DNA from 3 places in the Flavobacterium sp. C3NV genome. Region 3 is predicted to be linked to each of the others. Evidence: riboswitches for the same ligand, from Rfam matches in the RefSeq annotation. Region 3 holds a riboswitch; each other region holds the start of a gene.

Region 1 (10,160 bases), on a different contig from region 3:
TCCTGTTAGAGAATAGATATAAATATCTCCATTATCTACACCATTTACTCTGTCTGCAACATATATTTTGCTGTTTTTTACTGCTAAACCATAAAGTGAAGTAACCTCTGTAGCCTTGAAAACTGGGGCAGCTGGTAAAGCTGTAGCGCTTGTAGAAAGAGAGTAAATATTACTGTCAATAGTGTAATATAATTTATCGTTTTCGATATCTAAAAATCCAGGATGTGTTATACCTTCAAAACTAAGAGTCGAGGTAACAGTATTACTGCTTAAATTAACCTTTACTAATTTACCAGCTGTTTGGGTAGGAGCGTAGTTAGGATATCCTTCACATAAAATATACAAGCTTCCATTATCTTTTACCAATGCTGACGGCATATCACCTACTACAAAGTTAGTTACCACTGAGTTAGTTGCAGAATTAATTACAGTTAATGAATTTCCGAAGTTATAACCTCCTTTGTGAGTCACATAAAGTTTACCACCGTTTTCAATTATTTTTTCAGGTCCTTCAACTACAGGAATTTTAGATGTTATCGTGTTTGTAGCAAGGTCAAGAATCCCTACATAATCATCATTAGCATCTTCTCCTACTCCCCAGTTTGTAACATATCCTTTTCCATTTGCAAAAGCGATATATCTAGGATTTTTGATACTTGCAGTAATAGTAGCAACGCTCTTAAAAGTATATCTGTTTACTACTTCAATTTTATTAGAATTATTTACAACCAGATAAGCGAAATCTCCATTAAAACCAATGCATTGAATAATGTCATTTGTTGTTTTTTCAGGATTTAATAAAGAAAAAACATTATTTTCAATTTTTAAATCATCTGATAGATAAGATACATTTCCATTCGATTTAAGAAATTGACCTTCATTTGCAATAAATAATCCGCCTTCGTAATTTCCACGAGGTTCCGGTGTAGTATCATCATTATCACTGCTACATGACACAAAAAATGCCGAGCTTAGTATGACAGTTAAGAATAGTTTGTTAAATCTTTTCATTGTATTTAAAAATTAAGGTTTATGTATATTGTATAATTTCTTCCCGGCATTTGTCTGCTGGCAACGGGTTGGTAATTTTCATTCCAGATATTTAAAGCCTGTATTCCAAGTTTATAACTGTTCTTTTTTCCAAAATCGTAATCAATACCAATATTTCCAATGTTGTAATCTTTTACTTTACTTGCAGGATTGTTAAAAGGCGTTGTGTAAGCATCTCCGTTGTATAAATATTGAAAATAAGAAGATACTTTTTTCCAATTATAAGAAACAGATCCTGTTAGTTTGTGGTAAGGAACATAAATCAATTGCTTGTAAACAGATTCTCCTTTTATTAATTGTTTACTTTCAGAAACCGTATAAGCGTAAGTTCCGTTAACCGTAAAATGGTTGTTTCCTATTTTTGGTCTCCATTCTACTAGTATTTCGGCACCATAAGCTCTCACTTTATCTGTGTTTTCAGGTGACCACGCGCCGCCGCTTCCCTCAGTTGGAACCCAGCGTAATAAGTCTTTGATGGAATTATAATAGGTGGTTAGAGAAACAGAAAAATTCTTTGTAAAAAATTCATTGCCAATTTCTGCCTGATAAGAAGTTTCAGGTCTTAGATCAGGATTACCGCTTCCTTCCCAAAACAAATCATTGTATGTGGGCATTCTGAAATTTTTTGAGGCGTTAAATTTCACACGATAAAAATCAGTGAATTGATAACGTGTTCCAAAAGAAAACAGGAATGGATTTCCAAAATTATCGGTTACTTCCTGACGTATGCTGGCATTATAATCCCATTTGTCAGTCACCAAATGACTTAACAATAAACTAGCCGAACCAACTTCTCTTTTTGCATTATCGATACTCGAACCATATCCTTTATTACGGCTGTAATCGACAATAGCGTTTAGTTTGATTTTATCATTTACATCAAAAGCCAAATCATATTTTATGATAGAAGTTTCAACTTTACCATATGTAAATAGTTCAGAATCTATATTGCTAAAATATTTATAAGATTCCCCAATATGCGCCACTTTCAATTTTGAAGTAAAACGATTGAATAAAATTTCCCATTCTAATAAATTTCGGGTATTAAAATCGTTGTATTTTGTTTTGCTTTCTGAGGGTGTAATTAACGAAAAATGACGTTCTGCATCATAAAACTGGCTGTATGCTTTTATGGTGTTTTTAGCATTTATTTTATACCCAAAAGTGGTGTTCATGCTGGTATTATAATATTCACCATTTATGTTTCTCTGATCTGTTGTGCCGGGATACTTAAAATCATTATCAGAGCTATTTCTGGAAATATTTACCTGTAGACTATATTTATCAGAAGATGCATTAATGCGATAGTTGGCGCTTAAAGTATTGTAACTTCCCAAGCTAAAAAATACCTGATTCGAAAATTCATTTTTAAATCTCAAATCATTATTAAGGTGAATGCTTCCGCCGATTGCACTGCTTCCGTATAAAACGCTTCCTCCACCAGCTTTGACAGCTATAGAATTAAAATCTCTTGTTCCAACGGTATTGAAATCCGTCTGACCTAAAAATTGTGAATTAATATTTATTCCATTCCAGATAACAGCAGTTTGTGCCGCAGTCGTTCCTCTAAAAGAAGGTCCGGATGTCATACCAAGACCGTTTTCCTTAAAATAAATGACAGTATTATAATTTAAAAGGGATGTTAAAGAAGATGCATTTTTATTGATAACCGAATCATTCAATACCAGAACCGATTGTGAGGCGGAGTACTTTTTAAGATTAACATCAGATACAATAACTTCTTTTAAGTTATTAATAGTATCTCTCTGCGCTACAATAATCTGGCACAAGAACAATAAACAAAAAGCAAAAAGTTTTTTCAATGTCATAATTTCTAAACTCTTTTTCCCGAGAGCTCGATATTGGTTACATAGGCAGGTCTCCTGGCTTGCGTCTTGTTGTTTACCTTCCCGTTCGCGGGGGCGAGCAGTGGTTTGTAGTTAACAACAATCGTTCTTTTTAGAACTAAGCTTACAGTTGCGGGTACAGCTCAAGATTTGATTATTACTTGATTCCCTTTTAATGTGTTTCGAAATAACACAACCTTAATTATTTGCAAAGATAAAGTTAAAAATGTCGAATTTTCTAATTTGTTTCACTATTAAGAATAAATTCTAAACAAAACGTATTTAAAGTGCTATTTTTATTACCTCACCAAAATCTACTTTGTTATTAAAAGCATCTTTTAGCGGCAAGGAAGTATGATGACATAAAATGCTACGAATTACTCCAGCGTGCGCTACAATAATGATAGGTTTTCTTATTTCTTTTGAAATTTGAGATAAAAAATCACCAACTCGTTCGTGTAATGCTATAAACGATTCGCCATTGGAAACGCTAATATTTACAAAGTCTTCCATCCAGGGATTAAGCTGCTCCGGCGAAATTTCATTCCAGTTTTTCATTTCCCAATCGCCAAAATTCATTTCCATCAAACGATCTTCTTTTTCAAATGAAATTGCTTTAATGTTACTTTGAATGTATTCGGCTAATATCACACAACGTTTCAATGGACTGGAAAAAATTATTGCTTCAGGAGGTAATTGCGAAACAATATTTTCAAAAACAGACTCAAAGGGTTCTGCTAAACCCACATCCGATTGTCCGTAGCAAACTCCTTTTTCGCAAATCGTTTCAGTGTGACGAACTAGATAAACTTCCATATCAAAAGAATACTTAAATAATAAACAACCTCGCAAACCTGTTGTGTTGCACCAAGGCAATCTCCCGTATAACCATCAATCCATTTCTGGAAATAACGTGCTAGAAAAAATCGCATTATAAAAACCGGTATTAATGCCAAAAGGAATTTATATTGAAAATAGGAGAAAACGAAAAGAGGAAGCAATCCGAAGAAAAACGAACCAAAAACTTCTTTCCAGGAATGGTTTTTAGCAATAGGTTTACTTTTACTCGAAGCATCGTCTCTGGAATATTCATGTGTAAAAATAATAGAGATAGCTGCCAAACGACTTAAAGCATGAGCCGAAACAAATAAAATAAAAACCTGAAAAAGGGCTATAGAACTATCTCCTTTAAAAAGTGAAACAGATTCTGAAAGCAATTTGAATTTCAATAAAAAAAGTAAAACCAAACCAATTGCTCCATAAGCACCAATAGCACTGTCTTTCATAATGATCAGGATTTTTTCTTTGGTCCAGCCTCCGCCAAAACCATCACAAACATCTGCAAAACCATCTTCATGAAAAGCTCCCGTGGTAAGGACAGAAATAATTAGGGCGAAAATCACCGCAGTTTCTACAGAAAGAAAAAGAGAAAAAAGATAGAAAGCCAGAAAAGAAATGCTTCCCACAATCCAGCCAATTAAAGGAAAATAACGAGTCGCCTTGTTTAAATAATCAGGATGATGGTCAATGTTTTTCGGACACGGAATTCTGGTGTAAAACATTAAAGAGGTAAAAAAAATTTGTAGTTCTTTTTTCATTTAAAAAAAGGTGATTATAAATTTAAGGTTAAGACTGAAAACTGAAACTGAAAACTGCGACTTTTTCATTTCCTACTAATGCCCGCACTTTCAAAACTTGCCATATCATTCAAAAAAGTTTCAGCTGATTTTAAAACAGGGAAAGCAATTGCACAACCTGTTCCTTCTCCCAAGCGCAAATCCAGATTTAAAATAGGTTTTGCATCTAAATAATCAAGAAGCTTTTGATGCGCTTTCTCGGCAGAACAATGACAGAAAACGGCATTATTTTTAATGTCAGGATTAATTTTAACAGCAATCAAAAAGGCAACGCTGCAAATAAAACCATCAACCAAAATCAGCATTTTGTTCTCGAAGGCAGTCAACATTCCGCTGGCGATTTGTATAATTTCAAAACCTCCAAAATAGGCGAGCTGTTGTTTTAATTCGGCTTGACCGGAATAATTTTCAATGGCGCTTTTTAGAATGTTTTGTTTTTCAATTAATTTTTCATCTTCAACTCCTGTTCCTTTTCCAACACAATCTTCGATAGGTAAACCCGTTAAAAGACTCATTAAAACAGAAGCGGTAGAAGTATTTCCAATTCCCATTTCGCCAAAGCCAATACAGTTAGAACCAGTTTTAGCAATGTCTTCAACGATCGATTTTCCTTTCTCGAAACACAATTGCAATTCGATTTCGCTCATGGCAGGAATGTGTAAAAACGACTGTGTTCCTTTGGCAATTTTGGCATGAATCAAATTCGCATTGGTGGGAAAATCATAATTTACCCCTGCATCTACAATCGATAACCGAATATCATTTTGATTACAAAATACATTTATTGCTGCACCGCCTTCCAGAAAATTACCCACCATTTGTCGGGTAACATCTTGCGGATAAGCACTCACGCCATGATTTGCAATGCCGTGATCAGCTGCAAAAACTATTATATTGGGATTTGTTATTTTCGGATTCAGAGTTTCAAAAACCATTGCCATCTGAAAAGCCAGTTTTTCAAGAGTTCCTAAAGACCCAATAGGTTTGGTTTTAGAATCTATTTTTTCCTGTAAAAGTATACCGAAATCAGGTTTTGGTTCAGCCGATTTTTTAACTTTTAGATTAAAATCTACAATAGAATTTTTAGTAACGTTTTTAATTTCGATACAAACCGGAGCTTCAGATTTTTGTTTCCAATGCAATTGTTGTAACATCGGTTGATTGTCGTAATTCGTTGCCGGTTTTCCAATACAGAAATAACCCAAAGGCTCTATGTTTTCAGGTAAATCAAGAATCTTTTTAAATTGATAATAATCTAAAATCGAAACCCAACCCATGCCGTAACCTTGTTCCGTAAGCGAAAGCCAGATATTTTGTGCCGCACAAACCGAACTAAATTTTACCGCTTCGTTACTACCCACAGTCCCAATCGTGAACTGATTTAGAACCGATCGATCATACGCAATAATAAGTCCAATTGGCGCTTCTTCGATTGCTTCAAGCTTCAACGATTTGTAATGCTCTTTTTGTTCCGGATTATCGGTAAGTTCCTCAGCCTTTTTATTATAATCTAAAAACAGATTTTTTACAGCCGTTTTAACTTCATCAGACTTAATTATAAAATAACGTGTAGCATCGGTCAATCCAACAGATGGCGCCCAATGTCCGGCTTGTAAAGCTTTCTCAATCACTTCATCAGGAACTTCATCAGCAGTAAAATGTCGGGTATCGCGACGCGATTTTAAAATATCATCTAAGTAGCTCATAAATTCTTTAAATTACAATTTTTAAATTCCAAATTCCAATTCAATGTCAATGACAATATCAATTGCAAAAATCAAATTGCAGTTTGAAAATTTAAAGATTTAAGTAAAGATAAAGTATAAGGTTGGAATTTGGAATTTTAAATTTTGGAATTTCCTTATCCAGTTTTGGAATTTGACTCCTTAATCTTAACCGGAATTCCTGAAACCATCAAAACCACCTCATCAGCATTCGAAGCCAGAAACTGATTCATCCAGCCTTGCAATTCGGTAAATTTTCTGCCAATATGAGTTTCGGCATGAACGCCCATTCCAATTTCGTTGGTCACAATAATCAGTGTAGCATTTTTTTGATTGGCGATCGAAAGAAACTCTTTTTTAGCTTCTTCCAGACTTAAATTTACATCGTATTGATGGTCTGTAAAAAAGTTGGTTAGCCAAAGTGTCACACAATCTATAAGCACTACTTTTTGGGTAAAATCAATTTTACTTAAATACTTTTCCTCCTCAATATTTGTCCATCGTTCATCACGTTCCTGTTGATGACGGTCGATTCTGTTCTGGAAATCTGCATCCCATTTTCTGGCCGTTGCTACATAAATTGGTGAATCTGTAAGTTGTAAAGCCAGGTTTTGGGCATAACTGCTTTTTCCTGATCGTTCGCCTCCGGTAATTAAGTAAATCATTTTTTGAGTTATGAGTTATGAGTTGTGAGTTATGAGTTGTGAATTATGAGTTTTGAATTATGAGTTTTGAGTTATGAGTAATGAATTATGAGTTAGATGTTAAGATTAGATCTTGAAATTAGGTTTTGAGAGTTTACTTGTTTCAAATATTAATAGTTTAGTCAATGTTGCAAATTAATAATGCACTCACAACTTATAACTCAAAACTCATAATTAATAACTCAAAACTAATAAGGACAATGTCTACAGTCGTTTCCGCAGCAAGAACCTCTTTTTAGATGAAACCACGTTTTAAAAACATAATTGCCATTTTCGATATAATAATCGATTCCTTCAATTAATTTCTCTTGTTTGGGTAAAGCTGTTGCTTTGTTTATAAGCGCTTTTTGAGGTGTCATTGTTTCTACATAAGCATCAATTTTGTCTTCGCAAGCTTCTTTAAAACAAACAGGGCAGAGGCAATCGCCGCCGTCAGAAAGATTAAAAATAGGAGGGAAATCATTGCACCAACATTTGTTTTCGGCTGAAGTATCCCCACAAGTAAAAGAAGATTCGCAGCTAGAGCAAACTTTTGTTTTTATGCTATTCATAGGTTAAATGTGGTATTTGTTGCATTTTGTAAGAATAAAGATAAATAAAAAAAAATAGAAATTGCGTTACCTTTGTCACTATCAAAACGTAAATTATGAAATGGTGATGATTTAAATTTGATGTGAAAATCCAGAAATCAAAAACTATTCCTTAAAATAAGATAACTTATATATGAAACATTTATTTCCGAAATTGATTTTTATTCTACCTCTTTTTCTTCTTGTTGGATGTAAAAAAAATGAGACTGAAACCGTTGCAAAAGCTGTCAATGCAAAAAACAGTATTGAGTACGCATCCGGACTTTCTATTGTAAAACACGAAGGATATTCAGTTGTAACCGTAACAGAGCCTTGGCCAAATGCCAATGCAAAATTTACTTATGTTCTAAAAGAGAAAGAAGCTAAGGTTCCGGACAGTTTACAAAAATATACCACAATAAAGGTGCCTTTAGAATCTGTTGTAGTAACCTCAACAACCAATATTCCGTTTCTTGAAATGTTAGAAGTAGAAGATAAACTGGTAGGTTTTCCGCATACTGATTATGTTTCATCTGAGAAAACCAGAGCTTTAATCGATAAAGGATCAGTTAAAAATGTAGGTGAAAACGAAAAATTAAATATCGAGCAATTAATCGAATTGTCTCCGGATTTGATTGTAACTTTTGGTGTAGACAACAACAATCCGGCGCTGGATAATTTGAAAAAAAGTGGTTTAAGTGTTTTAATTCAGGCCGACTGGATGGAGCAGTCTCCACTAGGAAAAGCAGAATGGATCAAACTGTACGGAGCTTTATTCGGTAAAGAAGACAAAGCCAAAGAATTATTTGATAAAATTGTTTTGAGTTACGATCAGGCCCAAAAGTTAGTGGCTGATAAACCTGCCACTTCAACTGTTTTATACGGTTCTATGTACGAAGATGTTTGGTATGTAGCCAAAGGAAATAGCTGGGTAGCACAATTTATGGCAGACGCTCATGCCAATTATTTATGGGCAGACTTAAAAGGAACGGGAAGCGAAGGTTTATCTTTTGAAAAAATATTGGTAAAAGCCAAAACTGCCAATTTCTGGATAGCTTCAGGATCGTTTAAAACTTTAGCCGAAATAGAAAAAACGAATCCGCATTACAGTCAGTTTGATGCGTTTAAAAATAAAAATGTTTATACATTCGAAGGTAAATACGGAGCAACCGGAGGAACTGTTTATTATGAATTGGCTCCAAGCCGCCCGGATTTAGTATTGAAAGATTATATCAAAATATTTCATCCTGATTTATTGCCAAGCTACGAATTTACTTTTGCATCAAAATTAAACTAAGCGTATTGATCAATAAAAAGCGAAATATAATCCTGTTTTCGGTACTTGGTTTAGCACTTTTATTCATGTTTTTTATGGACATAAGTTTGGGTTCTATTACCATTCCGTTCAAAGAAGTATATACAAGTTTAACAGGCGGTCAGGCCAGTAAATCGACCTGGGAATATATCATTATCAATTATCGTTTGCCAAAAGCAATTACGGCAATGTTAGTTGGTGTAGGTCTGTCTATAAGCGGACTTTTAATGCAAACCTTATTCAGGAATCCGTTGGCAGGTCCGGATGTTTTAGGATTAAGTTCCGGAGCAATACTAGCCGTAGCCATTGTGATTTTAGGAGCAGGGTTTTTACCATCATTTTTAAACGTAATTTTATTATCACCATACGGAATCGTGTTCGCCTCAACATTAGGAAGTATCCTGGTTTTAATGCTGGTTTTGTTAGTAGCACAACGTTTACGAAACACAATGGCAATTTTAATTGTAGGGCTTATGTTTGGTAGTTTTACAAGCGCTATCGTTGGGGTATTAACTTATTTTAGTTCAGCCGAACAATTGCAGAAATTTACTTTTTGGTCGTTAGGAAGCCTCGGAAATCTTTCGTGGACATCTATTTCTATCCTGGCAGTTTGTGTTGGTTTTGGATTGCTTTTAAGTGCCAGCAGCATCAAACCGCTAAATGCACTGCTTCTTGGCGAAAATTATGCTAAAAGCATGGGATTGAATTATAAAGAAGCAAGACTCATTATCATATTCGCCACAAGTATTTTGGCCGGAAGTGTTACCGCATTTGCAGGCCCAATAGCGTTTATAGGTTTAGCAGTTCCGCACATTGCAAAACTAACATTTCAAACCAGTAATCACGCCGTTTTGTATTGGAGCACATTTTTTTACGGCGGCATCATCATGCTGTTTTGTGACATGGCATCCCAATTACCGGGATTAGACACAACATTGCCTATTAATGCCATAACATCGATAATTGGTGCACCTGTTGTTGTATATTTATTAATGAGAAAAAGAAATTTTCAGTAAAAACTTACAATAAAATAGTATCTTGGTTTTTTAAACACATAGAAACATAGTTTTTATTTCAATTAAAAAATTAATGATTACTCAAAAATACTTAGATGAATTAACGTACGAAGTTTTAGGAGCTTCTATTGAAGTCCATAAAATAATTGGAAAAGGATTGCTTGAAAATGTTTATCACCAATGTTTGAAAGAGGAACTCTCACAAAGAAAATTAAATTTTTTCACAGAGATGAAAGTACCGATAATATATAAAGAGAAAGAGTTAATTGCAGATTTCAGATGTGATTTATTTGTTGAA
Region 2 (10,160 bases), on a different contig from region 3:
AATTCCTTTTGGGAATTCTGTAAATGGAAAATCCAGATTAGAATAATCCAACATTTTAGGACTTTTCAAAACACCGGTGATAAGTCCGGAATCTGTATATTTTATATTTACAGTGTCTGCATCACTTCCGGGAACAAACTCTGAGAAGTTAATTTTTTGAACTTCTTTAAAATTACTTTCGCATCCAAAAAACAGTGCCACAGTAAAAACTGTGACAACTGCTATAATATATCTTTTTGGTAAATTCATTTGCCAAATGTAGTAAATTGTATGAGCTTATAAAAACACAATTTTTATGCTTAATTGAATTTACTTTTCACGAACCATCTGTCGTTGAAAGAAAAACTCAAACTAAAGTTGAAATAATTCTCTTGTACTAAAGCTGCAGAGGTAGTTCCTCTTTTACCATATTCAATTCCAACGTTTACGTTTGAAAAAGTTCCGCCACCAATAGGAATTCCTGCTCCTAAAGACATCCCTAAATCATTAATTGACTCATTATTAACAATTAGACCTAATTTCTCATATTTCAAACCAGCTCTATAGGTAATCCTGCTTAAGTAACTGGTAAAAGAAGCATAGTTAGGAATAAAATATCCACCCACTGCATATTTTTGATACTTTTCGTAACGTACATTAGGAGCCGCATTGTAATAATTAGCAAGTTCTCCGTTACCCTGAAAAGCAAGTGTTGTACCTACCAACCATTTTCTTGCCTGTCCAATACCGGCACCAATTGTAATTTTATTTGGTAGTTTTAATTCATTTTCTTGCGAAGGAACCTGATAAGGATCAGGATCACCGTCTACTGCAATAACTCTTGTACTATTAGAATTTAGAGTACTTGCAAAAGTGTAAGCTAAACTTGTAAATACGCTTAATTTTTTATTGATTTTTGTTTGATACATGGTACCAATATTAAAACTAACACCTGACAATTCAGAAGCATTAGTTTCTCTTGTACCATTTTGAACTCCTGTAGCAAGCTCTATAGTTGTAGTTGTGATTTTACCAAAATTATATTGCACATCACCTCCAATATTCCACTTAGGTGTAATTTTATATCCTAAACCAAGAAAAACTTTATTCACACCACCTTTTCCCTGAAGTTGTGAACTTGTTCCGTCTGGTATAGCAGTCTGATCATTTAAGATTCTATAATCAACAGAAGTTACAGGAACCAAACCAAAAGCTGCACCAAATTTCCCCATAGGAATTCCTAATGCCAAATAATCGAAAGTAGATCTTTGTGATTTTGCAGATTCTTCTGTCGTTTTTAGTTTTGCACTTGCAAAAGTCCCCCCAACTGTAAAAGTAGTTTGTCTCAAACTGGCATAACTTGCCGGATTTTCAATATTCAAATGGATACTATCCTGCTCTACAGAAACTCCTGCCATAGACCTATTTTCAAGAGTTCCTTTAAATCTAACATCCCCAATTCCGAAGAAAGAATAAGGAGACGCACCCTGTTGAGCAAATGAAACGAACGAGATAAGCAAACAAGCGCTTACTATAATTTTTTTAATCATTGTCGATTTTTATATTGAAATGTTTGATTCAAACTTTCTAAAAGGAAATTTGAATTGGCAAATATGGTATTTTTTAATCGTTTAGCCAAAAAAACTGCATCTCCTCCCGTTAAAATTATTATAAAATTTGAAAAGTTTGCCCGATATTCATCGATAAAACCATCAATCTCATAGACGAACCCATTTGCAACTCCCGAATGAATGGCCTGTTTTGTTGAGTTTCCTATATAGTTTTCAGGCGTTTCAAAAGTCAGTAAAGGCAACTTGGCCGTGTAGTTATGTAATGCCTCATAACGCAATCGTAAGCCTGGAGAAATTGCTCCCCCCAAATAATTGTCGTTTTCGTCGATAAAATCGTAGGTAATACAAGTTCCCGCATCGATTACCAACCTGTTTTGTTTAGGAAACTGCAAAGTAGCTCCGGAAGCCAAAATCATCCTGTCGATTCCTAACGTTTTTGGAGTCGCATATTTATTTACGAAAGGAAAAGCATCTTCATGAGTAAAAAAATGAACATTTAATTCTTTTTCGAAAGCCAAAAAAGATTCTTTTTCTATTTTTCCGACCGATGCAACGACCAAATCGGAGCAGTCTGAAAATTTTTTTAAAATTTTTTTAATTTTTTCTTCAAGCTCATTTTTCTCAAAAACAAAATTTTCAAGAACAGTACTCTCCTCAAAAACAGCAGCTTTAATTCGAGTATTACCAACATCAATTGTTAAAATCATATTTATTTCTTTACCATTGCGAAGATACGAATTGATTTTTTTAAAAAAATGTTTTGGATAAACGAAAAATGATTCTATCTTTGCACCCGCATTGAGCACAAAACGGTACCTTAGCTCAGATGGTAGAGCAATGGACTGAAAATCCATGTGTCCCTGGTTCGATCCCTGGAGGTACCACCACAACCCGAATAGCAATATTCGGGTTTTTTGTTTTTAACACTTTCCTGACTTTACCGCTATTTTTTTTTACCGCAAAGATCACTAAGATTTTCACCTAACGTTATGTTGAGAAAACACAAAGTTCGCAAAGCTTTACGATAAAAAGTTTTGCGAACTTTGTGTTTTTTTTTAGTTTTTGATTGCGCCAAAAAGCCTATTGAATCTTACCAATATTGTGTCCCAACGGTCAAAACCGTTGGCTATGTTTATATTGTACTAAAAAAATTCCAGCATTAATATATACTCTACACGCTGTTGCATTTCAAATACAGCCCGTGGTTTCAACCACGGGACACGTTATAATACACAAAAAAAGGTTCACAAAGCTTTATAATAAAACTTTGCGAACCTTTGCGTAAATCTTAGCGTTCCTTGCGGTTAAATTTTTTCGCAGTTAAATCACCTTCAAAAAAAATTATTGATGAAATACAGAAACCGCCGGGAAATAATATCCCGAATAATTTACCGAAGCTGTTTTAACTCCTGAATCAGCATTAAATAAATAAAGATTATTAATAGAGAAATTCACCCCAAAACCTTCATTTAATGTATTTAGAACCAAAGTATTTTTCTTTCGATCATAACCAATTCCTGCACCATATAAGATATTCGAATTTGTTAATGTAATAAAAGGTGCCGTCAAGGACTCCGGAGTTCCAGTGTATTTGTAAACTTCTTTACCACCGCTAAAACTTCCGTTTTTAGCAATAAAAATATCATTTTTAGCCGCTGTAATAGATCCCGGATGCCATGCTCCCCAACTTCCGTAAGCCTGAAAACCTAATGGAATTTCTTTTACTTCAAGAGTATTTGAATCTATACTAATAAGGTTTTTACCTCCTGCTGCCCATACTTTTTTATCATCGGTTACAGCAAATCCTAAAACCATACCCGGAATAGTTTTTTCGATGGCCAATGTCGAAGCATTAATAACAATCACTCCTTTTGAAGCAGACAATGCAAAAACATACCCGTTAGACTTCACGATATCTCCTACCTGACCGGTAATACCATCAATTTGTCCGCTCACTTCCATCGTATTAAGATTAAGCTTAAATATCCCTTTACTCGACGTCAAAAGAGCCTGATTTTCATCAAGACCAACCACAGCGCGCCAGTCGTTTCCACCTTTAGCCGCAATTCTTTTTTCTTCTTTAAGCGAATAAGCATCAGCAACTACCACTGGTCCGCCAACTTTAGAAACTAAAAATAGTTTTTTATTAATGATCGTTCCAAATTCTAATGTAGACGATGTCGGTTTTAAATCCTTATCCGGATTTACTTTTACAAAAACACTGTCTTCTACCGCTTTTGTATCATATCTGTAAAACCCTACCGTTCCCGTTCCGTGACCAAACCATCCTTCGTTGATCATAAAAAAACCGTTTTCATAAGCTCCCCATGCATGAATATCATAAGTAAGAGCTACGTTTCCGCCATCATTTTTGGCCGTCATTGTAATTTTAAAATCTCCTCTTGTTTCTGGTTTAAAGATATAAGTAGAATCAGATCCTACTACTTTTCCGTCTACGGCCCATTCAAAAGAAACATTCTTTCTATCTGCTAATTTCGAGCTTAATTGTAGCGTTTTTCCAATGGTCAAAGTATCTTTTAGTTGCTGTTCGCCTTTTATTACAGGCGGCGCTGTAAAATCATCATCATTATTACACGAAACTGTCAGCAGCATCAAAGAGGCGATTGCAATTAATGGTTTGGAAAAAAATTGGTTTTTCATTATTAAATATTTAAAAAATTATATTACTTAAATCTTTAAATCGAAATACAATTTACCCTTTCAAAAGTTATATAAATAAACTTTTGTAAAAGCAACATCTTGTACAACAATACGTTTTAATGATTTTTTTTTAATGAAGAAAAAGAATGAATCGCGTAGAAAAACATCTTGAAAGAAATTGTTTTGACGATATCATATTTGCAGAAAAAAAATCTCATAAACTCTATTTTTGGCTTACGAGAATAGAATAATTAAACCATACATGATCACACAAAGTGAAATGTATTGTTCTTAATTCAAGCTTCAATCCCCGAAAGCTATTTATTACTATAAAAATGGCAGGTCTTCTGACTTGCTCCCTACACCCAGCCTTCCCTTTCAAAATGAAAAGTGACGTATTAAAGGGTTTCAGTTAATGAGCTTACAGCTGCGGGACAGTTTTGGATTTACACCAAATTCCCTTTTAATGTCAATATTGTATCAATATGACAACCATTTTCTGTTCTAAAATTTGAGCTGCAAAACTAGTGTTTTCTTTCGTAATAAAGCAAGAGTTCTTTATTTTAAAGGCCTTGAGCATTTGTTGCAAACTATAACTTATTCAATTTATAAAGCTTTGATTTACTGAATAAATGTTAAATCAACAAATAAACACTATTTGTTAAAAAAGTATCAATTAAATAAAAAATTATCTTTTATATTCGTTAAAAAATATTTAATAATTTTAATTATTACCAAGTATACAAATTAGTTTATGAGTAAAACTTCTACAAAAGGCATCTGGAAAGTAATTTCAGCCTCATCAATGGGTACTATGATCGAATGGTACGATTTCTATATTTTTGGGAGTTTGGCGGTTGTAATTTCAACTAAATTTTTCCCTAGCGATAATCCAACCGCGGCTTTTTTATCGACTTTAGCCACTTTTGCTGCCGGATTTGTTGTGAGACCTTTTGGCGCTTTGTTCTTTGGAAGACTCGGAGATATTATTGGCCGAAAATATACTTTTATGGCTACCTTATTATTAATGGGAGGCTCTACTTTTTTAATAGGCTGTATTCCTAGTTATGAAACGATTGGTTTTATGGCTCCTTTATTAGTATTGATTCTGCGTTTATTACAAGGATTAGCGCTTGGTGGAGAATACGGCGGGGCAGCAACTTATGTTGCAGAGCATGCTCCTGTTGGACAAAAAGGATATTGGACGTCATGGATTCAGACTACAGCTACGGTTGGTTTATTCATTTCGTTAATGGTTATTCTGGCCACCAAAAATGTACTTTCTCCTGAAGATTTTGATTCCTGGGGATGGCGTGTACCATTTTGGGTTTCGATTGTTATGGTGGGTGTTTCTTATTTAATTCGTAAAAACATGGACGAATCTCCGGTTTTTGCCAAAGCTAAAAAAGAAGGTACAACAAGTACAAATCCTCTAAAAGAAAGTTTCGGAAACCGATACAACCTTAAATTTGTGTTACTCGCTTTATTTGGAGCCACAATGGGGCAAGGTGTTGTTTGGTACACCGGTCAGTTTTATGCCATGAGTTTCATGAAAACCGTAATGAATATCGATTCTTCGCAAGTCGATGGATTACTAGGTATTGCATTATTATTAGGTACTCCGTTTTTTATTTTCTTTGGATGGCTGAGTGATAAAATAGGACGAAAATATATCATGATGGGCGGAATGCTTCTTGCCATTTTGTTCTACAGGCCTATTTATAAAATGATGTACAATACCACAGATGTAAGCTACAAAACTGAACTTACTCAGGCCACAAAAGAAACAATCGAGGTCAATAAAGACAACGATTCTATCTATACCACACATAAAAAATATTCAGACGGAACTTCTTTCTTAGAGAAAAAGACGCATTTTTCAGGCAAAAAAGATGCTCAGATTACCACTTCGATTACTATCAATTCAAGCGATGAGTGGACTTTAATTTTCTTAGTTTTCATTCAGGTTTTATTTGTTACGATGGTATACGGACCTATTGCGGCATTTTTGGTCGAAATGTTTCCAACAAAAATCAGATACACTTCAATGTCTCTGCCTTATCATGTTGGTAATGGGATTTTTGGAGGTTTGCTTCCTGCTATTTCAACCTATTTTGTAACGCATTCTAAAGCAGCCGGAAAAGCGGAATTTTATCTCGACGGACTTTGGTACCCTATTATTATAGCTTCAGTCTGTTTTGTAATTGGAATGATTTATATCGATAATAAAAATAAAACTAATCACCTTTAATATTATAAACTATGAATGCGATCAAACAAATTTTAGGTGTTTTGTGGATTATCCTTGCAGTTGCAGCGGCCTATTTTTGCATATTCGAATTTGGCTTACCCAAACTCCTGTCAGACCAACAGGATGATTTAGTATTTGGAATCATTATCCTTTTTATTCTTACTCCTCTCATTGTGTTAGGATTGGGAACTTTTGGCTATTTTGCCGTAATTGGAGAATACAACAAAGAGAAATAATACTACGATTAATGAGAAAAGGGCTGTCTATATTACATAGAACAGCCCTTTTGCATTACTAACCAAACCAAAATCTTTACTTAGCAAGTATATTTTAAAAAGGGCCATCTCAAAGAGATAGCCCTTTTTTTAATTATCAGAAAACATTAGTTTTTTGTAATCGTGTATTTTTTTCCAATAAAATCAACAATGATTGTATAATCTCCTGCAACAGTAACTGGAATATTAGCACCTCCGGCTTCTAATGATAAATTATTACCATCATCACCATAGTTAGTATCCCATTTATCGTCAAGTCTGAATTTGTACTCCCCAACTACCAGTGGTCCTGTATAGGAGTATGTTTTAGTTGCTAAATCATACTCTAGATTAGTATCCGGATCATTCCATCCATTAGGCGTTGCAGAACCAATCATTCCCCAATTGTCCCAGGCAGAATAAGAAGTAACAGCTATTTTGATCACATTTGAATACTGAACAATACCTCTTGCCCCAACATATGACTTAATACGAATATCAGCATCTTGAGATTCAAAAGCCGTTAATCCGGCATTAAGCGCTGCTGCATTAAGTTCTCCACTTGTTACCGCTACCTTATTTGTTGTTGTTACAGAAACTACAACTACATCTTTAAAGTCTGTTCCTGATTTTGCCATTTGAAGTTCATAACTTATAGCCATTGGAGCACCTCCATATTGCGCAGCATCCCATGTAAAGGTCGCAACTACTTCATTAGGTGTTAGTTTATCAAGAACAAAAACTGATCCTTCGGCAGGAATTGCCAGTACAGCTGCTTTTGATGGCGTAACTACAGTAAGATCATCATCTGAATCACAAGCTGTAGCTGATATAAATAACAGTGCAAATACACTTAGTTTTAATATATTTTTCATATTTCTCGTATTAAGATGAATAACCTGGATTTTGAGTTAACTGTGAATTCGCCTGTAACGCACTTGTAGGGATTGGGTACAAGTTGTAAGTTTCAGGAATTGCAACTCCATCTTTTACTCCACCTTTCCATGGCCATAAGTAAGATCCTCCAGTGAATTTTCCAAATCGAATTAAATCTTGTCTTCTGTGTCCTTCAAGGTTCAATTCTCTACCTCTTTCTTTCAAAATGAAATCAAGGTTTAATTCTCCTGCATTTATTTCTCCTGCATGTGATCTTGTTCTCACTTTATTCACATATTCTAAAGCTAATCCTGCAGAACCTCCACTTGCTCCTCTTACAACACACTCAGCATACATTAAGTAAGCATCAGACAATCTGAACAAAGGAAAATCTGTGTTCGCAAAACTTGTTGCATTTGTAGTTCCTACAAAGTTTTTGTTTGTAAATTTTACACTAGGATAACCGTCTGTCCATTTTTTATAATCATTCATTTCATACGAATGTCCTGTTGTAAAGAATAATTTTGCTCTGTCATCCGGAGAATCAACAAGATTTCCATTATTAAACAGTCCGTACCAGGCTTTTGTAGCCCTATGACCACTCCAACCATCAGTTGCACCATAATTATTAGGATTCATTGTTTCTGTACTTAAATTTCCATTGATGATATAAGTTGTGTTACCATAACCCTGGCTTACCACAGCATCTGCAATTAAAGTATAGATAATTTCCGGTGAAGTATTGTTGTCTCCTGAAAACACACTTGCAAAACTTGGAGCAAGAGTATAACCGCCTTCATCAATTACTTTTTTAGAATACAATAAAGCATCATCATATCTTTGAGTTCCTGTATACACTTCTGCATTTAGGTATAATTTTGCCAAAAGCATTCTTACTACATTTTTATCTGCTTTACCGTAAGATTTTGTTGCTGTAATAGTACCTTCAACTTCTTTCAATTCAGACTCTATAAAAGCAAAAAGTTCTTTTCTTGTTGATTCCTTTTTTGGAGTAGAAGTATTAATATCATCTTCAGTCGTAATAGCTCCTTTACCAAAACAATCTGTAATGTAATAATAAGATAAGGCTCTTAAAAAACGCAATTCAGCAATATGGTTTTCTCTGTCCGGAATATTCGCTTTAGATGTTTTTAAAATTTTAATTAAATTACTTGACTGAGAAATAGTATAATAAGCCCTGTCGAATAAGTATCTAAAGAATTTATTATTCCCATTCCACCCAGTTGTTGTTGTTAACTGATCTAAACCATCATCTCCCCAACGGTTTTTCATACCATCTGCAGAGAAATCCTGTAAGTTGATAATACTTCTTAAAAAAGCAGCTTCTCCATTATCTTTTGTAGTAATATCTGAAGAATCTGGGCCATCAGGACCTGAAAGAGCAAAAGTTCCGTAAATTTTAGAAACTAAACCGTCTACAGCATTTGGATCCTGCTCTAAAAGCTTATCCAATGTCAATTCTACTTTTGGTTCTGTATTTAAGTCATCTACACAAGCAGTGAATAAGAATAGAACAAAAGCAGCTCCTATAATCTTAAATTTAAATTGATTCATCTTTATATTTTTTTATTAAAAGTCTAAATTCAGACCAAAACTGAAAGTTCTTGATCTTGGATAGAAATTATTATCAATTGCATTGAAATTCTCCGGATCAACCCCTGTATAATTAGTTACAATAAATACATTATTAGCTGAAGCATACAATCTTAAAACAGCACCTTTAATTGCTTTGTCAAAATTATACCCAAGAGTTATGTTCTGGCAACGTAAAAAGCTTGCATCTTCTAAGTAATAATCAGAAAATGGAACGTTTCCGTTTATAGTTTGAAAATCAAATTCAGTATTCAAAACATTCGTTAAACTAGTTGAATTTGCAGGCAATGCCTTATCAATAAATCCAGACTGAAGTTTTCTTGCATTGTACACTTTTCCTCCTATCTGACCATTGAAAGTCGTTGATAAATCAAACTGTTTGTACGAAGCTGTTAATCCTAAACCATAGGTCCAGTTTGGTCTTAAAGCCACATAATATCTATCGCTATCATTGATAACACCATCTCCGTTTTTATCAACAAAAGCATTTTCTACCGGTCTGTTGTTTGAATCATAAACTTGTTGAAATACCCAAGCCGAATAAGGTTGCTGACCAACTGTATTGTAAGCAATCTTTTGTCCTGTTCCTACCGGAATACCTGATGCATTATCAACGTTTGTAGTTCTGTTATTCAAATCTGTAATTTCACCAATATTATAAGCAATGTTTCCGTTTAGAGATAAATTGAAATCCTCACTATTGATCACTTTAACATTTAAGTTTCCTTCGACACCTTTATTTTTCATGCTTCCTACATTAGCAACAAACTCATTTGTTAAAGCTTGTCCTGGAGCCGCTGAAACTACAGAAAGTAAATCTTTTGTATATTTTTGGTAAGCATCGATACTACCGGTAACAATACTTTTTTCAAAAAGATCAAAATCAATTCCTACGTTATAAGTCGTTGTCTTTTCCCATGTTAAATTCTCGTTATAAGGTTTAGCAGAATAACC
Region 3 (10,160 bases):
TTAAGGACGCTAAATGTCGATGTTTCGTATTTTTCCTGAAGTGTAACTGCGATCTTTTCTTCAGCTTTATCATCATCATTGTTGCTGCTGCAGCTTGTAAAAACGGCTGCAAAAGCAATTAATAATAAATGGGTAAGGTTTTTTTTCATGGTTTTTGGTATTATAATTTTAATTTAATATTCTGATTTATCTACTTTCGGGTAGGAATATTTTCTCCCAAAAGGTGCAAATCTGTTGCTCCCATTATTTCGGTAGAAGTTTCGCCTAACCATCCCGCCTGCTGGTTGAGACCATTATACACTTTTACAAAATCTACTCCCGGAAGGTGAATTTTGTTTCCGTTTTTATCAATTGCCCAATCAATATCAATAGCCGAATCATCGTCGTTGTTGGGTGCGTTATCGGCATATCCGTAAAGAAATGCGTACTGAACAAAATAACTTCCTGTTCCGCTTTCATCAACCGCATTGTCCGGTAATCTGGTTCCTTTAAAAGTGAGGCTTGGCTGATCTTTAAGCCATTTTGGCCAGTAATCTAATGAGTGATTGTAGGCGTTGTTTTGTGCCAGATAACCATCTTTACCCTGATTGTCTTTCCAGTAGATATATTCTATATCAGTAAAAAGTACAGTTCCGGTTCCGCCTCCGGGAACAGGTACTTTGTTGGGATCTGGTCTGTAATAAGTAATTTCATAATTATGAATCGTTTTTTCCATGTTGTGTCCTGCACCTTCTATTTCGTACCATTCATCATCCGGAAGTCCGTTTTTATTTTTATCGTAAGAAACCATAATAACGCCCGCTTCACTGCTCCCGCCTCGCATAGAAGTGTCAGGATTAGGATTAGCATCTGCCCAAAATGCATTACCTAAAACCCTAAAATCACGTTTCCCTTTTATGTTTACTATGGTATGGTCAAATCCAAAAACGATGTAACCACCAAATGCTCCAAGCGAAATAAGATCTCCGTTTTTCTTGGCGAGGTATGTATTGGCTCTGGCCAAAATTCTTTCGGCCGTTTCTCCGTCATTGGCTGCCGGTAAATCATTTATAAACTGTCCCGGTGCCGGTTTAAACTCAAATACTTTGTCGATAAAAGTTTTATATTCCTTTGTTTCTTTGGTTACATTTACTTTTACTTTTTGCGTTTGCATCATTCCCTGATCGTTGATCAGTGACGTCAGTTCATAAACGCCAACTTCGGTCGCTGCAAATAAAGTTTCTTTGGCTGTAACATCAGAAAATGCATAATTATCAGATGGTCCTTTTGTCACGCTCCATGTAAATTTAGCCTCTGTACTTAACCCATTATGTGCTGTAACTGCAACTATTTTAGACCGTTGTACACTATATTCATTTTCAACAATAGTTTCTCCGATATCATCGTCATTCGAACCACTATCAGAACAATTGGTAAGTGTTAGTGCTACTAATACAAGCACTACGAATCGAAAATGTTTTAAAAAGTTGTGATACATTTTTTTCATTTTAATTTTTAGTTATAAAAGCAATATGTGCAGGAATATTCCCTGCTGTAGTTTTCCATTTTAGTTTGCCTTCGGGCGTAAAGCAATAGATGTAGCCTGTTACCACATAATTTTGTGCATCGGTAATATAAATTTCCTTGGTTTCAGAATTTATCTGAAGTCCGTACGGAATCATAATTTGTTTCTCGGTACCGTCTGTAATAATCTTATCGCTTATTACTTTCTTTGTTTTTGTATCTAATATTCCATAAGTCACTTTATTACTATTGGTGAGGTAACTCCATGAAACACTGTAGTAATAGAGCAAATCGTCAACGAGACACATTCCTAAAACCGGCATATCGAGCTGCATTTTTTTCTCATCAGTTTTAGTATCAATTACAAAAAGATTCGAAGGAGTGTTGTAATAATCTCCTCTGGAACTCACATAAATATCTCCCCTGCTGTCGATTTCCATGCTGTAGAGATTAATGCCTACATCTATCTTTTTTATTTCGGTGAAAGTTTCAAGATCGATTACAGATACGGTTCTGTCGTAATTGGGAACCCTGTAACCTCCGGAATTGGCAACGTAAAGTTTCCCATTGTGTACCACCATTTGTTCGGGCTGATAACCCACATTTACTTTTCGTTTTATTTCTAATGATGTTGTATCGATTTCTGCCACAAAACCTATTTCGGCATTTGGGTCAATCGCTACAGGACCTGCATAAGAACTTACATAGGCTTTATCTTTATAGAAAGCCACATATCGACAATTGGGAATGTCTATTTTTTTGATGCGTTTTGCCGTCCATTTATCAATAACTTCTACTTTGTTCGAAACATTGATTACCGCATAAACCTTGTTACCGTAGATTTGAATATCATTTCCAACATCACCCAGTTCTTTTACAACTGTTGGGTTTCGTTCTGAATAAATATCGGTGGTATAATTTCCTGTCCTGTAATTGAATATATCAATACTGGCTCTGTTCATTCCCATATTACCTTCGTTAAGAAGATAAAATCCCTCTATTTTACCGTCGCTTCTTGGCGCAGCTACACTTTTATCCGAAGACGGAAAAATCGTTTCCTCTTCCCTACAGGAAACAAAAGCAAGGGTTATCAATAAACCGAGGACTAATTTTGTTGTGATCTTTTTCATAGCTCGATACTTATTATAAATTTCATTGTACGACCCGGCATAGGATAATTATAAATTACCTCATATTGCTGATCGAAGACATTGTTGAGTTCTATTGCGCCTTTCATTTTATAATGCTGAAATGCAAAAGATTTCTGCACTGCCAAATCGTGTGTATACCAAGGCTGAACTTCGTTGACTTTTATATTATTAACATTACCATTGTATCGTTTTCCTACGTATACAAAACTGTAGTTGAAGTTCCAGGTTTCGTATTCGGCATTTAAAATTCCGGATCCGCTATGCCATGGCGTATAAGGGATTTGGTCTCCGTAAGATGATAATTCCAGACCGCCAAATTTTGTGTAATCCCTGTTTTCAGAATAGGTATAAGTAAGATTTGTGGTTAAGTTTACTTTACCAAGATGCATGCCCATATTCAAGACAGATTCTACTCCTTGTCCTTTTACCTGTCCCATATTGGTCATCATCCAGCGAAATAAATTTCCTGTTGGCGCTGCTACTATTTTGTCTTTGGTATTGGTGTAATATCCATCAACCTGAAAAGATATTTTATCGAAGAATCCTTTATTTAAAAGTAGATTATAAGTAAAACCAATATCGTACTGATTCATATATTCAGGTCTTAAAGTACTCGAACCAACCATTGTATAATACAAATCATTAAAAGTGGGCATTCTGAAAATACGTTTTGCAAATGCTCTTACATTAAAATCGTACTCCTTAAAAGGTGTATAGCCTAAAAATAAGGCAGGCGTAAATTCTTTTTTATCGGGGGCTTTTGCATTGTAGCGCACTTCTTCCTGAACATAAGTTCCTACAACGCTTCCCAATGCTTTAAAACCACCATATCTGTACGAACTTGCCAAAGAAAATAATGCTGTATAACGCTGCGGAAAAGAAAACTGAGTATTTATTCCTTTTCTGGTTGCATTTAATCTATTGTACTGAAAATCTGTAGACAATGAAACATCCCAGTTCGATACTATACTGTACATGTTGACTGCCGATACATAATATTCCTGCTGATAATAACTATCATCAGATTGTGCGCCTTCGGTTACGGTTTCGCCTAAAATATTGGTAGTATCTCTTGCCACATAATGCGTGTAATCGTAAGCATATTTTGCTTTGGCCTGAAACTTATATCTTTTGGTAAAATCTTTAATGAAAGTTCCTTGCGCGAAAAAATTCTTATCGTATTGTCTGAAACCATCAGAAAATTTATTCTCGACAATCGCTCCCGGAGCTCCTCGATCAGAATCATAATAATACACTTTGGCATCCCAGGAACCGTTATTAATTTTTCCGTAAAGTCCGGATTCAAATCGTAAAGCTTCTATATCGCTATTGTGTCTGGTGGCAGTGGTATCGTAGGCTACAGATCCGTCGAGATTATTTCTTTTGTATCTAAATTTGTATTGTCCGTTTGATTTGATGTATTCTGAACTTACGTTCATGCTGACTTTATCGCTCAGTTTTTGTTCCCATCTAAAAGAAGGATCAAAATAATTGATGGACATGGTTTTAAACCTTACCAGTAAATTTGTTTTTTTATCCCCAACAAAAACAGGACGTTTTGTTCTTAAATAAATGGTCGAGGCGGCTGAAAAGTCTTTTGCCGACTGAAAAATTTCACTTTTCTGTCCGTTGTATAATGTTAGGGATTCCATGTCATCCAGGGAATATTTACCCAGATCAGTGACTCCGTTTTGCGCGTTACCCAACTGAATACCATCGTAAAAAACACCTACATGATGTGTACCCATATTACGTACATCGACCGTTTTAAGTCCGCCGAGACCGCCATAATCCTTAATTTGAATTCCTGCAAAATATCTCAATGCATCGGCAACATTATGGCTTGCTAAATTCTCCAGTAATTTTCCTGAAAGACTTTGTACGGGAATTACTTCCTGATACGGTTTACCTTTTAGAATAACTTCTTTTAAAACACGTAAACTGTCATTAGATACTTGCGAATGAAGCAAATATGGAGCAAGAAATAAGAAAAAGAATAAGAGTAATTTTTTTGTATTATACATCACTGATTTAATTAAATAAACTTCGCGGATGTAGTAATCAAAAAGCAAAAAGAGAGAATCCCGCTATGCAATAGCAGGTCAATTCTTGTTGTTCGACTTTATTCCACGAAAGCCTTAAACTATGTGATTATGGCAGGTCTCCTGACTTGTTCCATCTTTAAACAACCTTCTCATTCGCCGCGGCGAACAATGGCATTAGTAACGTTTAAAGACTTATCTAGAACTTACAGTAGCGGGTCTGCTCAGGATTTGCACCTGATTCCCTTTTAACTATTTTCTTTTATTTTTCTAAAGAAAACAGACCAAAATCTGACGTAAAGATATGATTATCTTTATAAAAAGAAGTATAATGCAACGAAATTACATTTTTAACAATCAATTAACAAAAATGCTATTAATAATAGAAGTGACTTAAAAACACGTTTTTGCCAAATTAATTTTGAGTTAAAATACAGCTGTAAGATTGGCAACGATTTCGATCGTTGGGACTTGGAGAATTGGGTTCTAAAACACGTAACCCAAGTTTGAAACCTTGGGCTATCGTTAATAGGATTAGAAATTAAGGATCTAATAAAATGTATTTTTTTTTATAAGCGATAAATATTTTATTATCTGAAAATTGTTATGGTATCTGCCAAATTTTCTTTGTAGATAAATGCTTTGATAAATTCCTGGACTTCATTTGTAGTTTCAGAAGGAGTTGCGAAAGAATTGATATGAAACTCATCATCCTGATCCAGGATGTGAATAATTTCGGTATAGCCTTTAGAGATTAAACTACCCTTTAATTTAATAATATTCAACTGTTGTTGACTATCCAACTCCTTACGAACTTTTAGTTTTATAGCTTTATCCATTTGTAAATATTTTAAATTATTTGACTCAGATTCATTCTCAAATATAAATATTAATTCGTTACTAATGTTCCTAAAATTGCTTTATAAAACATTATTTATCAACACACTAATAAACAAAAGTTTAAGAAATTGTTATTAATTTTATTAAATCGTTATCTACTTCTTAAATTTAATTTTCTTATCTTTTATGCTACTCGCAAAATTGATATCGCTAATAAAAGCTTCTCTTTTATTAAAATTTCAATAACTTTGGATGCTACTATGCACAATCAACTTAGAGAACATATCGAGAAAATAATTCCTCTTACAGATGAAGAGTTTGCTTTTGTGTCTTCTCATTTTACTGTCAAAAAATTTAAGAAACATCAGTTTCTTATTCAGGAAGGTGATTCTGTCAAGCATTCTTATTTTATCATTTCGGGACTTTTAAAATTGGTTTATACTGATGAGAAAGCAAAGCAGCATGTTGTTTCTTTTGCTATGGAAGATTGGTGGGAAAGTGATTACTATGCCTTTTTTACCCAAACTGAAGCTACAATGTCATTAGAATGCCTTGAAGATACTGAAGTACTTTGCTGCTCGTTTGAAGATTATAAAAACCTATGCAACGGTTTGCAAAAAATGGAGCGCTTTTTTTTGGAGAAAGCCACTTTTGGTTTTCTGGGATCTCAACGCCGCATTATTTCCTGGCAGACTTCTAACTCTAAAGAACGTTACGACCAATTATTAAAACAATATCCTTCACTCCTGCAGCGTGTTCCCAAAAGTCTTATTGCTTCGTATTTAGGCGTTTCGCGCGAAACGCTAAGTCGATTATCTTCCTGATGTGACAATTCTCACATCAAAATCGTGAAAAATGTCACGAGTACTTTCCAGCCGTTATGCTCAATTTTGTATTACAATTTTAAACTGTAATCGTGAAAAAAACGGCAAACCTTTTAGCATTACTATTATTAACTACGATGCCTGTATTGGCACAAACGAAAAAAGGAAAACAAATGGAAAAAAGAGAATTTAATCCTTGGGAATGGCAAAATCAACGCAGTTATGTACAAGCTGTTGAAGTAAAAAATCCGCAAGGAACATTGTATGTTTCAGGACAAACGGCAATAAGTGCAGACGGGATTTCCAGCAACGAAAACATGGAATCGCAAATAAAACTGGCATTAAAAAATCTGGAACAAGTTATTAACGAAGCCGGATATGAATGCAGCGGAATTGTTAGGTTGAATATCTATACTACCGCGACTGATGAACTATGGCCACATTTTAATCTTATTCAGGATTGGGTGGCGAAACATGGTATGAAACAAGCTACAACTTTACTGGAAGTAAAAAGTCTTTTTGAAACTTTAAAAGTTGAACTGGAAGCGACTGTTGTAAAATAAAGTCTTCATGATATAAAAAAAAGCTGTGTCTTTCTTTTCAGGAAAAACGCAGCTTTTTTGTTTATTTTTTTTTTAAATTGAAAAATCAATTCAATTTATTTACTTTTTGAAAAGTTTTAAAATAAAAAAGAAGTGAAATCTTCTTACAATTTTCACCTGTAAGCAATAGTCTTTCAAACGGTTATCTAAAAAAAACATATAATTCCGTCTATTTTTTTTAATTTTTTGCCTTATATTTCAAAACTAAAAATTCAATTTTTACGTAATTACCTGAAACGATAGTCTTGTAATAAGATAAATTCAATTCACTGGTACGTTTTTGGAAAAATATTGAATTTTATCTTATTCCTGATTATCGTTATTTTTATTAAATTTTAAGAATATTAAGTTTGGACAATATTAATGTACTAAGATTAAAAAGAACTTTAGCTTACCTGGAAAGCAAACAACGTGAATTAAAAAGACAAAATGAAAACGATACCCGAAGTCTTGAGTCTATGATAAAATATCTTAAAAAAGATATGCTGGAACAGTTTAAATTGACAGAGTATGACATTTACATAAAAGGCGAAATCTACAATACCGAAACTTTTATTCAAAGCGTAAAAAGTATTATAGATACTAATTCTAAGTAACTCCATCACAATCTGTCAAAGTATATTGATTATTGAGCTATTTTATTATACTCATCAATTGCTTTATTAGGATCTGCGGTTGCATATTCGTTCTCCGGTTCGGGAATGACATGAATTTTTGAATCGCTTAAAGAAACAATTGCCGAACATACGTAAACACCAATTTTACCTTCGCTGTATTTGTAATCCAGTAAAGTAAGTTTGACAATTTCGTTGATCGAAAGTTCATAATAATTTCCGTAACGAATAATCTTAAAATAGATTTCTTTATTGTCTACAATTTCAAATTGATTGGTTTGAAGATTTTCGAAAACAAAATTATTTTTTACATCTTTTTCATTAAATCCCCACGCTCTAAACTGCACAAAACCATTTACAAAATCAATTGAGATGTAATAGGCCGTTCCCTGTTCGTCACATTCGATCACAAAACCGGTTTTTCCCATTCCTTCGACGGCTAATGTTCCTTCCCAGACAAAATTTTCTGAAGGTTTATCAAAACAAAAAACTTCGTAGCCGCTTCGACAGCCAATTCTCCATTTATTTTCATTTTCTACCTCAAAATTTGCCGACGGATTTCCTAAAATAGGCACCGGAATGGGTAAGTTTTTTTGGTGAATGGTTCTTTGGTAAAGTGTTCTCCAATGGTGATAGGTTTTTAATAATAATCGTCCGTTACTATCAACATCCAGTTGTTTTGGTGGCGGAATTACACGAAGTGTATTGACATTTCCTCCAACGAAGTAAAAATTATAAATCAAATAATACTCGCCTTCTTTTACAATTCTTGCTGCATAATTACCTTGTGGCATTAAAACATTATTATGAAAAGCATGGTATTCTCCTTTAAAATCCGGAGAAAACCAATAACGCACTTTGATGTCTTCGCGAATGGAACCCAGCAAATAATGCATTCCTTTTATTTCTACCACGCAAGGACATTCGATATCATCATAAACGTAAGCTACGTGCAATGGTTTTTGCAGTACAAAACCTTTTTCTTCTCGTTTTGCTACACCAATACAACCTCTTCTATAGGTTGGTCCTACTGCGCTTCGGGCACAAATCAGTAAATAATCTTCGCCTTCAAACTGGTATTTATAAGGATCCCGAAAACTCAGCCATTCACGCGGATTATTATCTCTGCTTTCGTAATACGGAGCATCACTTTTTAGCGGTAAACCATACTGATTGTCTTTTATCCAGTGAATTAAATCCGGCGAAACTGCCCTTCCTACTTTTTGTGTAACTCCTTTGTCCTTGCGCTTTAAACCGGTATAATACATTTCATAACCTTCTCCGTCAGAGTTTTTACTCACATGCATTGTCCATAACATATCATCATCCCATTCGCCTGGATCGCCTACAAACAAAGCATTTTTTACTCTTTTCCAAGAAAGACCATCTTTTGATACTGCATGCGCAATATAATCGTGATTGGGAATAATAAGATGAAATAAATGATGCACTCCGCTTTCATCTATAAACACATCAACGTCTCCTATTTCCCAATTACTAAATCCTGAACCTGAATACATACTAACCTATTTTATTATTTAACATATTGTGTCATTTTTGTCATTTTTGTCATCCTGAGCGAAGTCGAAGGACCGCAAACAAAATCACCAATCTTTGTCGAAATTCTACATTTCAAGGGATTAAAATCCCTTGCTACAATATGAATCGTTCCTTCGGGACTTTCTGAAAACAAACGATCATCCGGACATCTCAAAGAATAACCAACATCTGCTATTTATTTTATAATTTTATAATGTTTTAATCCTTCTAAAATACCGGAAGAAGCTGAATCTTTGGCCACATAAATACTTTTTGTAGTTTCATAATCAGCCAATTCAACACTACGATTTCCTACGATGATTCCTTTTACAGCACCTCTGAACATATCGATATCGTTTCCTGAATCTCCTGCCGCAATAACATTCGATAAAGGAATAGACCATTTGCGGCATAAAAATTTAATCGCATTTCCTTTTGAGGCTCTTTTAGGGATAAAATCAAGAAATTCACCATGACTTGGGATGATATTTACTTTGTACCAGCCAGCGCCTAAAACGGTGATTAGTTGCTCGTGATCGTATTTTTCTTTATCATAATAATAGGATATTTTATAAGGATTTTGAGCTTCTTCTTCCTGCAATCGCAACCATGGAACTTCTTTCAAACGGCTGACAATATCTTCTCTTTTCCATCGACCGGCCAAAAATTTAGCCCAGCCTTTGTCTAAAATGTAATCTTTACCATTTGTATAATAAATTTCGGTTCCTACAGAGCAGATAATAAAATCAGGTAAAGGAAACTGTTCTTCGTCGATAACTTGTTTTACCAAAGCTAAATTTCGTCCGGATGCCAGTGCGAATGCCATTTTATCGGTACGATTAATCAAATGTTCTTTAAGTTCTTTTAAGCCGGGGTTGTTTAATTTTGGTTCTATTAATGTACCGTCGATATCCGAAACAAATAAATGCTCAACCTTACGTTTTAATCGTTCGATATTAATATTAGGATAATGCTGCTTTTTGATTCCTGAACCAGATGATAATGATAAATTTTCATTGACCAAATCTACATATTGGTTTACGTG

Evidence for each region. A riboswitch is a leader RNA that binds a small molecule or an ion and turns the genes downstream of it on or off. The one in region 3 is predicted to bind cobalamin.
Region 1: another riboswitch for cobalamin. It lies ahead of ACIDC4_RS10515 (TonB-dependent receptor plug domain-containing protein); the one in region 3 lies ahead of ACIDC4_RS00830 (TonB-dependent receptor).
Region 2: another riboswitch for cobalamin. It lies ahead of ACIDC4_RS22655 (DUF5074 domain-containing protein); the one in region 3 lies ahead of ACIDC4_RS00830 (TonB-dependent receptor).

Annotation. Positions count from the first base shown of each region.
Region 1 covers NZ_JBKQBJ020000006.1:68,335-78,494, reverse strand. Annotated here, with positions in the region: gene ACIDC4_RS10520 (YncE family protein) at 1-1,011, opposite strand, end outside; gene ACIDC4_RS10515 (TonB-dependent receptor plug domain-containing protein) at 1,017-2,879, opposite strand; cobalamin riboswitch at 2,907-3,113, opposite strand; gene cobC (alpha-ribazole phosphatase) at 3,180-3,713, opposite strand; gene ACIDC4_RS10505 (adenosylcobinamide-GDP ribazoletransferase) at 3,698-4,495, opposite strand; gene cobT (nicotinate-nucleotide--dimethylbenzimidazole phosphoribosyltransferase) at 4,561-6,240, opposite strand; gene cobU (bifunctional adenosylcobinamide kinase/adenosylcobinamide-phosphate guanylyltransferase) at 6,396-6,923, opposite strand; gene ACIDC4_RS10490 (C1orf53 family protein) at 7,151-7,513, opposite strand; gene ACIDC4_RS10485 (ABC transporter substrate-binding protein) at 7,686-8,828, shown strand; gene ACIDC4_RS10480 (iron chelate uptake ABC transporter family permease subunit) at 8,834-9,862, shown strand; gene ACIDC4_RS10475 (GxxExxY protein) at 9,936-10,160, shown strand, end outside.
Region 2 covers NZ_JBKQBJ020000021.1:28,273-38,432, forward strand. Annotated here, with positions in the region: gene lptC (LPS export ABC transporter periplasmic protein LptC) at 1-249, opposite strand, end outside; gene bamG (BamG family beta-barrel-assembly machinery protein) at 300-1,529, opposite strand; gene ACIDC4_RS22645 (type III pantothenate kinase) at 1,526-2,257, opposite strand; tRNA gene ACIDC4_RS22650 (tRNA-Phe) at 2,362-2,437, shown strand; gene ACIDC4_RS22655 (DUF5074 domain-containing protein) at 2,892-4,211, opposite strand; cobalamin riboswitch at 4,532-4,723, opposite strand; gene ACIDC4_RS22660 (MFS transporter) at 4,966-6,462, shown strand; gene ACIDC4_RS22665 (DUF6814 family protein) at 6,474-6,698, shown strand; gene ACIDC4_RS22670 (SusE domain-containing protein) at 6,845-7,591, opposite strand; gene ACIDC4_RS22675 (RagB/SusD family nutrient uptake outer membrane protein) at 7,602-9,167, opposite strand; gene ACIDC4_RS22680 (SusC/RagA family TonB-linked outer membrane protein) at 9,183-10,160, opposite strand, start outside.
Region 3 covers NZ_JBKQBJ020000001.1:190,627-200,786, forward strand. Annotated here, with positions in the region: gene ACIDC4_RS00815 (hypothetical protein) at 1-149, opposite strand, end outside; gene ACIDC4_RS00820 (cell surface protein) at 191-1,477, opposite strand; gene ACIDC4_RS00825 (DUF5074 domain-containing protein) at 1,488-2,633, opposite strand; gene ACIDC4_RS00830 (TonB-dependent receptor) at 2,630-4,678, opposite strand; cobalamin riboswitch at 4,793-5,000, opposite strand; gene ACIDC4_RS00835 (hypothetical protein) at 5,287-5,535, opposite strand; gene ACIDC4_RS00840 (Crp/Fnr family transcriptional regulator) at 5,797-6,360, shown strand; gene ACIDC4_RS00845 (RidA family protein) at 6,534-6,923, shown strand; gene ACIDC4_RS00850 (hypothetical protein) at 7,313-7,558, shown strand; gene ACIDC4_RS00855 (glycoside hydrolase family protein) at 7,588-9,096, opposite strand; gene ACIDC4_RS00860 (HAD-IIB family hydrolase) at 9,312-10,160, opposite strand, start outside.